DNA from 2 places in the Streptomyces subrutilus genome. Region 2 is predicted to be linked to the other one. Evidence: riboswitches for the same ligand, from Rfam matches in the RefSeq annotation. Region 2 holds a riboswitch; the other holds the start of a gene.

The links. A riboswitch is a leader RNA that binds a small molecule or an ion and turns the genes downstream of it on or off. The one in region 2 is predicted to bind cobalamin.
Region 1: linked by a shared signal. The riboswitch ahead of CP968_RS11625 (ribonucleoside-diphosphate reductase subunit alpha) and the one ahead of CP968_RS10390 (energy-coupling factor ABC transporter permease) in region 2 are both predicted to bind cobalamin.

Annotation. Positions count from the first base shown of each region.
Region 1 covers NZ_CP023701.1:2,734,566-2,739,784, reverse strand. Annotated here, with positions in the region: gene CP968_RS11630 (ribonucleotide-diphosphate reductase subunit beta) at 1-415, opposite strand, end outside; gene CP968_RS11625 (ribonucleoside-diphosphate reductase subunit alpha) at 415-2,811, opposite strand; cobalamin riboswitch at 2,977-3,110, opposite strand; gene CP968_RS11620 (GNAT family N-acetyltransferase) at 3,152-3,649, opposite strand; gene CP968_RS11615 (CstA-like transporter-associated (seleno)protein) at 3,743-3,931, opposite strand; gene CP968_RS11610 (carbon starvation CstA family protein) at 3,997-5,219, opposite strand, start outside.
Region 2 covers NZ_CP023701.1:2,444,537-2,449,755, reverse strand. Annotated here, with positions in the region: gene CP968_RS10410 (PadR family transcriptional regulator) at 1-393, opposite strand, end outside; gene CP968_RS10405 (energy-coupling factor ABC transporter ATP-binding protein) at 456-1,313, opposite strand; gene cbiQ (cobalt ECF transporter T component CbiQ) at 1,310-2,059, opposite strand; gene CP968_RS10395 (energy-coupling factor ABC transporter substrate-binding protein) at 2,063-2,401, opposite strand; gene CP968_RS10390 (energy-coupling factor ABC transporter permease) at 2,401-3,096, opposite strand; cobalamin riboswitch at 3,126-3,320, opposite strand; gene CP968_RS10385 (SsgA family sporulation/cell division regulator) at 3,382-3,789, opposite strand; gene CP968_RS10380 (L-serine ammonia-lyase) at 3,947-5,219, opposite strand, start outside.

The DNA.
Region 1 (5,219 bases), 290 kb from region 2:
TCGACGGGATCTCCTCGACCGCGTCGAAGGCCGCCGCGCGGTCGTCCGGGTCGGGCAGGTAGGTGTCGAGCAGCGTCAGGTAGAACTGGACGTGCACGGCCTCCTCGAACAGCTGGCGCGACAGGTACAGGCGCGCCTCCGGGGAGTTGACGTGCTTGTAGAGCGTCAGCACCAGGTTGTTCGAGACGATCGAGTCACCCGTCGCGAAGAACGCCACGAGCCGGCCGATCATGTGCTGCTCGGAGGGGGTCAGCTTCGCCAGGTCGGCGACGTCCGAGTGGAGGTCGACCTCCTCCACCGTCCACGTGTTCTTGATCGCGTCGCGGTAGCGCTCGTAGAAGTCCGGGTAGCGCATCGGACGGAGCGTGAGCTCGAAGCCCGGGTCCAGGAGGTTCTTGGTGTCGTTGGAGCTCATTACTGGCAGGCCTCGCAGGACTCGGGGTTCTCAAGGGAGCAGGCGAGCGCGTCCGCGTCGGCCGCGGCCTGCGGGAGCGCCACCGGGGTGGTGGCCTGCGCGGCGCGGGCGATCTTCGTCGCCGGGCGCGAGCGCAGGTAGTAGGTGGTCTTCAGGCCCTGCTTCCAGGCGTACGCGTACATCGAGCTGAGCTTGCCGATGGTGGGCGTCTCCAGGAACAGGTTCAGCGACTGCGACTGGTCGAGGTAGGGGGTGCGGGCCGCCGCCATGTCGATCAGACCGCGCTGCGGGATCTCCCACGCCGTGCGGTACAGCTCGCGCACCTCGGCCGGGATCCAGCCGAAGCCCTGCACGGACCCGCTGGCCTCGCGCAGCGCCTCGCGGCTCTGGGCGTCCCATACGCCGAGCCGCTTCAGCTCGTCCACCAGGTACGCGTTGACCTGGAGGAACTCGCCGCTGAGCGTCTCGCGCTTGAACAGGTTGGAGACCTGCGGCTCGATGCACTCGTACACGCCCGCGATCGAGGCGATCGTCGCCGTCGGCGCGATGGCCAGCAGCAGCGAGTTGCGCATGCCGGTCGCGGCGATCCGGGCGCGCAGCGCGTCCCAGCGCTCGGGCCAGTTCCGCTCCACGTCGTAGTGGTCGGGGTGCAGGACGCCGCGCGCGGTCCGGGTCTGCTCCCAGGCCGGCAGCGGGCCGTTCTTCTCGGCGAGGTCGCAGGAGGCCTCGTACGCGGCGAGCATGATCCGCTCGGAGAGCTTCGTGGACAGGGCCTTCGCCTCGGGGGAGTCGAACGGCAGCTTCAGCTTGAAGAAGACGTCCTGGAGGCCCATCGCGCCCAGACCCACCGGACGCCAGCGGGCGTTGGAGCGGCCGGCCTGCTCGGTCGGGTAGAAGTTGATGTCCACCACGCGGTCGAGGAAGGTCACGGCGGTGCGGACGGTCTCGTCCAGCCGCTCCCAGTCGATGTCGCCCGTCTCCGTCAGGACGAACGCGCCCAGGTTGACCGAGCCGAGGTTGCAGACGGCCGTCTCGCCGTCGTCGGTGACCTCGATGATCTCGGTGCACAGGTTGGACGAGTGCACGACCGTGCCCGGCTCGGCGGTCTGGTTCGCGGTGCGGTTGGACGCGTCCTTGAAGGTCATCCAGCCCTGGCCGGTCTGCGCGAGGGTGCGCATCATCCGGCCGTACAGCTCGCGGGCGGGCATGGTCTTGCGGGCCAGGCCGTCCGCCTCGGCCTTGCGGTAGGCGGCGTCGAACTCCTCGCCCCACAGGTCCACCAGCTCCGGGACCTCGGCGGGGGAGAAGAGCGACCACGGGGCGTCGGCGTTGACGCGGCGCATGAACTCGTCCGGCACCCAGTGCGCGAGGTTCAGGTTGTGCGTGCGGCGCTGGTCCTCGCCGGTGTTGTCGCGCAGCTCCAGGAACTCCTCGATGTCCGCGTGCCAGGTCTCCAGGTAGACGGCGGCGGCGCCCTTGCGGCGGCCCCCCTGGTTCACGGCGGCGACGGAGGCGTCGAGGGTCTTCAGGAACGGCACGATGCCGTTGGAGTGGCCGTTGGTGCCGCGGATCAGCGAACCGCGGGCGCGGATGCGCGAGTACGAGAGGCCGATGCCGCCGGCGTGCTTCGACAGCCGCGCGACCTGGTGGTAGCGGTCGTAGATCGAGTCGAGCTCGTCCAGCGGGGAGTCCAGCAGGTAGCAGGAGGACATCTGCGGGTGCCGGGTGCCGGAGTTGAAGAGGGTGGGGGAGGACGGCAGGTAGTCGAGGCGGCTCATCAGCCGGTACAGCGAGGCCACTTCCTCGACGGCGCGCACGCTGTCGTCCTCCGCGAGACCGCAGGCCACGCGCAGCATGAAGAACTGCGGGGTCTCCACGACCTGGCGGGTGATCGGGTGGCGCAGCAGGTAGCGGCTGTGCAGGGTCCGCAGGCCGAAGAAGCCGAAGCGGTCGTCGGCGCCCTCGGCGAGCGCCAGCTCGACCAGCGAGTCCAGGCGGGCCGCGTGCGCCGCCACGAAGGCGGCGGTGCGGTCGGCGATCAGGCCCTCGCGGTGACCGACGGCGACGGAGGCGGAGAAGGAGGTGGCGCCCTGGCCGGCGGCCTCCTCGGCCACGGCCAGCGTCAGCAGCCGGGCCGCGAGCCGGGAGTAGGCCGGGTCCTCGGAGATCAGCCCGGCGGCCGCCTCGGTGGCCAGGCCGCGCAGCTCCGCCTCGTCCGCGACGGAGCTGCGGCCGCGCAGCGCGGCGGCGGCGACCCGGCCCGGGTCGGTGTCCGGCAGGTCGGCCGTCAGCTCGGTGAGGGTGCGCAGGATCGCGGCCCCGGGACCTTCGCCCGGTCCCGTGAGGACCGTGGACGGAACGGACTCGGCGCGCGGTGCGGAAGGCGCGATGGTCACGGCGGGAGCTCTCCCTCGCTCGGCCCGGTCTTCGGCGGGGCGGGGTGCGAGGGGCGCACGCGGGGATGCGCACGCGCACACCCCGACAGGGTGGGCGGTACGTGCACCGCATGGCGTCCACCGGCCCAACCGCGAGGCCCGGACGTATCGGCACCCGGTTCGGTCGAGCCGGGTGCGCTGTCGGCAGGTCCTCGGACTTGCGGATGCACCGATGGGTGCATTTCATACCGTTGCGGGACAGTTCCGGATTCACACCGGATTCCCCTGCGGCGACAGCAGCCCTGAGCATACATGTGGGGGCGCCTCTCTGTGGAAGCCCCCACATGTAGTGTCGGCGCGGCTACAGGTTCAGCCGGTACGTGAGCAGCAGGAGGTCGTCGATCGGCGCCCAGTCCCGCTCCGGAGTACGGGTGAAGCCCAGCCGGACGTAGATCCGGTGGGCCCCTTCCATGCCCTGCTGGGTGGACAGCACCACCGCCTCCACCCCCTCGATCGCCCGCGCCCGTTCCAGGCAGGCGCGCACGAGCGCCTCGCCCGCGCCCTGCCCGCGCGCCTCCCGGGCCACGGCCAGCATCCGGAACTCGGCCTCGCCCGGCCCGGCTATGTCGGCGAGCGGGCTGCCGGGCGCGGCGAAGGTCACGCCGCCCAGCAGGCGGCCCCCGAGTTCGGCGACGAGCACCTCGGCCCGGGCGGCGCGGCCGGCGACGTCCCGCAGCGTGTGGAGGTAGGGGTCGCCGTCGCCGAAGTCCAGGTGCCCGTCGGAGAGGTAGGCCCCCGCCGTGATCTCGCCCAGCTCCGCGTAGTCGGCGGGCAGCGCCGTCCTGATCGTGATGTCCATGGCACCGAGTGTGCCGGAGGACCGAACGGCCCCGGACCCGGGTGCGCCGAAGGGCCCCGCCGGGAGGGGCGGGGCCCTTCGGTACGCGGCCGCTCAGCAGCAGCGGAACCCCTCGCGGGGATCGGCCTCCCGGGCATCCGTGCGGGCCCGCTCGAAGGCGCGGCGGGTGGGGACCTCGGCGTCCGGGTCGTGCGCGCGGGCGTGGGCGACGTACCGGTCGTAGGCGGCCTCCCCGGAGAACTCCCGCACGTAGAACCGCGCCCGCGCCAGGGCCCGGCGCAGCCGTCCGGGGGCGGGTCCCGCGCACCCGGACGGGGCCGGCCCCGCGGCGCCGGCCGCCGAGCGGTTCACGCGACCGGCTCCTTGGCGCGGCCGCCGCCCGAGTCGAGGCCGGCCGCGGCCAGCTCGGCCCGCTCCTCGGCGGTGGCGATCAGCCCGGCGGGTGCGACGATCTTCGACTCGGACCACGGGACCTCGGAGAGCTTCACGGACTCCGGGGCGGAGATGGCCTTGAAGCAGGTCCGGGCCGCGTCCAGCAGCACGATCACGATCAGGACCGCGAACAGCACCGACAGCACGCCGTCCACCGTGGCGTTGGTGACCACGGTGTGCATCTCCGCCATGGACTTCGCGGGCGGCAGGACCTTCTCGGCGTCGATGCCGGCCTGGTACTTGTCGCGCTGTGCGAAGAAGCCGACCTTCACGTCGGAGGAGAAGATCTTCTGGTAGCTGGCGGTGAGCGTGACGGCCACGTCCCACGCCAGCGGGACGCCGGTCACCCAGGCCCACTTGAGCCGCCCGGACTTGACGAGCAGGGTGGTGCAGACGGCCAGGGCGACCGCGGCGAGCAGCTGGTTCGCGATGCCGAACAGCGGGAAGAGCTGGTTGATGCCGCCCAGCGGGTCCTTGACGCCGACCCACAGGAAGTAGCCCCAGCCGCCGACGACGACCGCGCTCGCCAGCCAGACGCCGGGCTTCCAGCTGACGTCCTTGAAGGACTTGTGCACGTTGCCGAGGGTGTCCTGGAGCATGAACCGCCCGACGCGGGTGCCCGCGTCGACGGTGGTCAGGATGAAGAGGGCCTCGAACATGATGGCGAAGTGGTACCAGAAGGCCTTCATGCCGGCGCCGCCGATGACGGCCGAGAAGATCTCCGACATTCCGAGCGCGAAGGTCGGCGCGCCGCCCGTACGGGACAGCAGGCTGGCCTCCTCCACGTCCTTCGCGGCCTGCGCGAGGGCGTCGGGGCTGATGGCGAAGCCGAACCCGGTCACGGCCTGCGAGGCCGTCTCGACCGTGGTGCCGATGACGCCGGGGGGCGAGTTGACGGCGAAGAAGAGGCCGGGCTCGATGATGCAGGCCGCGATCATCGCCATGATCGCGACGAAGGACTCGGTGAGCATGGCACCGTAGCCGATGACCCTGACCTGGGTCTCCTTCTGGATCATCTTCGGGGTGGTGCCCGAGGAGACCAGCGAGTGGAAGCCGGACAGGGCGCCGCACGCGATGGTGATGAAGACGAAGGGGAACATCGAGCCGGCGAAGACCGGACCGTCGCCCCGGGTGGCGA
Region 2 (5,219 bases):
GGCCTCGTACCGCGCCAACCGCTCGCGGTGCAGCTCCAGATGGCGCCGCAGCTCGGGCCCGAGCCCCCGCGGCCCCACCACCCCCGCCGCGCGGATGCGCAGCAGCAGCGGGTCGCGCATCGGCTTGGGGTCCTGGCTCTCGGCGACCCACCGCGCGAGCTCCGCGCCCCCCGCGGGCAGCACCTCGTACTCCTTCTTCTGGCCCCGCACGGGCACCTCGCCGGGCAGCGCCCGGATCAGCCCGGACTCCTCCAGGCGGCCCAGCTCCCGGTAGATCTGCTGGTGAGTCGCGGACCAGAAGTACCCGATGGACCGGTCGAAGCGACGGGTCAGCTCCAGCCCGGACGAGGGCTTCTCCAGCAGGGCGGTGAGGATGGCGTGCGGCAGCGACATGGCGCCATCCTAGGTACGGCCCGGGCGGCGCGGCGGGCGCCGCGGGACGCTACCGCACGGCGCTACCGCAGGGCGCCCAGCGCCTCCGGGGTCCTCGGACCGGGGGCGGCCGGGTCCAGCAGGCCGCGCGCCCGGAGGAAGGCCGTCACCGCCGGGGACCAGGCCTGGCGCAGCCCGGCCGAGGCCAGCAGCTCCGGGTCCGACAACAGCTCCACCGCCGGGCCGACGCGGATGCCCGCCGGGGTCAGCACCGCCGCGTCGTCGGCCCAGCGCACCGCCAGGTCCACGTCGTGCGTGGCCATCACCACCGTGGTCCCCGCGCCGCGCAGCCCCGCCAGCGCGTCGAGCAGCCGCTCCTGGCCGTCCGGGTCCAGCCCGGCCGTCGGCTCGTCCAGGATCAGCACCCGCGGGGCCATCGCCACCGCCCCGGCGATGGCCGCGCGCTTGCGCTGACCGTACGAGAGCAGGTGCGTCGGACGGTCCCGCAGCGCGGTGATGTCCAGGGCCGCGAGCGCCCCCGCGACCCGGGCGCGGACCTCGTCGGCGGGCAGGCCCAGGTTCATCGGGCCGAACGACACGTCCTGTTCGACCGAGGCCGCGAACAGCTGGTCGTCGGGGTCCTGGACCACCAGCTGCACCGCCGTGCGCAGCCGGGTCAGCCCGGCACGCCGGTACGACACCTGCGCACCGTCCAGCAGCAGCGCGCCGGCGGCGGGCCGCAGCCCCCCGCTCAGCAGCCGCATCAGCGTGGTCTTGCCGCTGCCGTTGCGCCCGAGCAGGGCCAGCGCCCGGCCCCCGGTGATCCCGAAGTCCACGCCGGACAGGACGTCCGGGCCGTCCTCGTACGCGTAGCGGACCCCCACCAGCTCCACCAGCGGGCCCGCCGGCGTGGTCCCCGGCGGCTTCTCCAACGGCTTCACAGGTACAGCTCCTTGAGTACGAGGGTGGCGGCGACGAGGGCCGTCAGCAGGGCGGCGGTCCCGGTCAGGAACCGCCAGGACAGCGCCGCCTCGGGCACGAGCACCCGCAGCGCCCCGTCGTAGCCGCGACCCGCCAGCCCCGACTGGAGCCGGGCCGCGCGGTCGAAGGCCCGGACGAACGTGGTCGCGGCGAGGCCGGCCACCGAGCGCCAGGCCGCGGCCCGGCCGGTGGTCCCCAGACGGGCCGCCTGGGCCTGGCGGACCCGGGTCAGCGAGTCGAGCAGCAGGAAGCCGATCCGGTACATGACCAGCGCCACGTCCACCACCGGCGCCGGGACGCCGGCCCGCACCAGACGCGGCAGCACGTCCGAGACGGGAGTGGTGAACGCGAACAGCAGCACGCCCAGCGAGGCCGCCGAGGTCCGCAGCAGCAGTTCCCCCGCGTGCCGCGGCCCGTCGGGGGCCAGTGCGACCGGCCCGGCCGGACCGCCCACCGCGAACAGCAGCGGCAGCGCCCCCGTGAAGCAGAAGCCCAGCGGGATCCGGAAGGCCCGCCACAACTGCCGCCCCGGCACCCCGGCGGGACCCAGGAGCACGGCGAGGGTGGCGGCGGCGACCAGCGGGCCGCCCGGCCAGGGCGGCAGGCACACCGCGGTGACCGTCAGCCCGATCCCCAGCAGGGCCTTCTCCAGGGGATGGCGGCGGCGCCAGCGGCTGCCGTGCGCCGCCGCGTCGATCGGCAGCACCGCCTACGACTCCACGGCGCGGTCACCGGTGGCGGCCGCCGCGGCCGCCGCACCCTGGCGGCGGCCCTTGCGGACGCCGAAGTAGTACGCGAGCACCCCCGCGCCCAGCGCCGCCTGCAAGGCGAACAGGGCCGACTCGACCTCCCCGGAGGGCGGTTCGTACAGGGGCGAGAACCAGGGCTCGTAGTCCGGCTTCAGCTCGGTGATGGCCGACTCCGCCTGCGCGTCGGCGCCCGCGAACGGCTCCTCCTTGCCGTCGCCCATGCCCAGGGCCAGCGGGAGGACGGCCAGCGCCGCCACCAGGAGCAGCAGCAGGGTGTTGATCTTCGCGTTCCGCGTCATCAGAGCGCCGCCTCCTGCTTCGCCGTGCGCCGGGTGAGCTTCGCGACGCCGAGCCGGACCAGGTCCGACCGGCTCGACTGCATGAGCAGCCGCATCACCAGGACGGTCAGCAGCCCCTCGCTCACCGCCAGCGGGATCTGCGTGAGGGCGAAGATCTCACCGAACTTCACGAGCGCGCCCGTGAACCCGGTGGCCTGGTCGGGAAAGGCCAGCGCCAGCTGCACGGAGGTCACGCAGTAGGTCACCAGGTCGGCGAAGAAGGCCCCGAAGAACACGGAGACCATCAGCGGCGCCCCGGTCCGCCGGAGCAGGAGGTAGACGCCGTACCCCGCCCACGGGCCGGCGATCGCCATGGAGAAGACGTTGGCGCCGAGCGTGGTCAGCCCGCCGTGCGCCAGCAGCAGCGCCTGGAACAGCAGGGTGATCGTGCCGAGCACCGCCATGATCGGCGGCCGGAAGAGGATGGCCCCGAGCCCCGTACCGGTGGGATGGGAGCAACTTCCCGTCACCGAGGGTATTTTCAGGGCGGACAGGACGAATGTGAACGCTCCGGACGCACCGAGGAGCAGGGTGCTCTCCGGATTGGCCTTGACCTCGCGGGTCAGGGCCCGGACGCCGTGGACGACGAAGGGAGCGGACGCGGCGCCCCAGGCGACCGCGTGCAAAGGGGGCAGGAACCCCTCGGCGATATGCATGAGTGGGGAGACCTCTCCAGCACCTCGTGGATGGACAACGCGCCCCGGCCGGTCTCCTGGCTCACGGGTACTGATGCCCGGACTCCGCCTTCCCGGGGCCGAGCGGTCTCCCGCGTGGTCCCAGTGGCTTCCCGTAGGAGTGGCGCCGGACTTCCCGATCACAGTGGCGAGGGCCGCACCGGTTTCCCACCGGTTTCCCGAACACCAAGGCCCGATGACCCTAGTCGGCCGTGCGGGCCTCCACCAACCCGCCCCGGTGCACCCGCCGTCCGCCCGGGTCCGCGCTCAGCCCGGCAGCAGCGCGCTGAGCTCCGCGTCGAGGTCGTACTGCCGGTGCTCCTGGCCGCGCGGGACCAGCAGGGTCAGCCGGCGGCACAGTTCGCGCACGTCCTTGGCGCGGGCGGACACCACCGCGCCGTGCTCGCCGTTGCTGAAGGCGAGGAAGACGCGCGGCTCGCTGCCCTCCCAGCACGGCCACACCCGGAGGTCGCCCTCGCCGGTGGCCCGGGACTCCCCGTCGAGCAGCAGGTCGCGGGCGAAGACCCAGCGCGCCAGGTACCGGCCGCCGCCGTGCAGGTCCACGGACACTTCGTACGGCCGGTCGCAGCGGTAGGCGAAGACCCCCCGCAGCGTGACGGCGACCGGGGAGGCCTCCAGCCGCAGCGGGAGGACGCGGTGTTCGGTGGTGACCAAGGGAGTGCGCCTCTCTGCCGGCATGCGCGTGCCCCGCGGGCCGTTCCGCGGTTCTCCGCCCTCCGGGCAACCTAACCCCGCCGCGACCCCCGGCCCCCCTGCCGAAGGTCCCGTCCCCCAGGGCCGCTGGGCCCCTCTCGGCCGCGGCGGCGCCGGGTCAGCACTCGATGACGTTGACCGCGAGGCCGCCGCGGGCGGTCTCCTTGTACTTGACCTTCATGTCCGCGCCGGTCTCCTTCATGGTCTTGATGACCTTGTCCAGGGAGACCTTGTGCGAGCCGTCGCCCCGCATCGCCATCTTCGCCGCCGTGACCGCCTTCACCGCGGCCATGCCGTTGCGCTCGATGCACGGGATCTGGACCAGGCCGCCGACCGGGTCGCAGGTCAGGCCCAGGTTGTGCTCCATGCCGATCTCCGCCGCGTTCTCCACCTGCTCCGGAGTGCCGCCGAGCACCTCGGCCAAGGCCCCCGCCGCCATCGAGCAGGCCGAACCGACCTCGCCCTGGCAGCCGACCTCGGCGCCCGAGATCGAGGCGTTCTCCTTGAACAGCATGCCGATCGCGCCCGCCGCGAGGAGGAAGCGGACCACGCCGTCCTCGTCCGCGCCCGGCACGAAGTTCATGTAGTAGTGCAGGACCGCGGGCAGGACCCCGGCCGCGCCGTTGGTCGGCGCCGTCACGACCCGCCCGCCCGCCGCGTTCTCCTCGTTGACCGCCATCGCGTAGATCGTCGCCCACTCGCTGCGGTGCAGCATCGGGTCGCCCTCGGTGCGCAGCTGCCGCGCCGTCGACGCGGCCCGGCGCTTGACCCGCAGGCCGCCGGGGAGGATGCCCTCGCGGGACATGCCCCGCGCCACGCAGGACTGCATCACGCGCCAGATCTCCAGCAGGCCCTCGCGGATCTCCTCCTCGGTGCGCCAGGCCTTCTCGTTCTCCAGCATCAGCGAGGAGATCGACAGGCCGGTCTCGTTCGCGAGGCGGAGCATCTCGTCACCGGAGCGGAAGGGGTACTTCAGCACGGTGTCGTCGAGCTTGATCCGGTCCTCGCCGACCGCGTCCTCGTCCACGACGAACCCGCCGCCGACCGAGTAGTAGGTCTTCTCCAGCAGCGGGGTGCCCGCCGTGTCGTACGCGAAGAGGGTCATGCCGTTCGCGTGGTACGGCAGCGAGCGCCGGCGGTGCAGGATCAGCTGGTTCGGCTCGTCGAAGGCGATCTCGTGCGCATCGCCTATCTCCGCGCCCATCAGGCGCAGCCGGCCGCTCTGCCGGATGCGCTCGACCTCGGCGTCGGCCGTCTCCACGTTCACCGTGCGGGGCGAGTGGCCCTCCAGGCCCAGGAGCACCGCCTTGGGGGTGCCGTGGCCGTGGCCGGTCGCGCCGAGCGATCCGAACAGCTCGGCGCGCACCGACGCGGTCTGGGCGAGGAGGCCG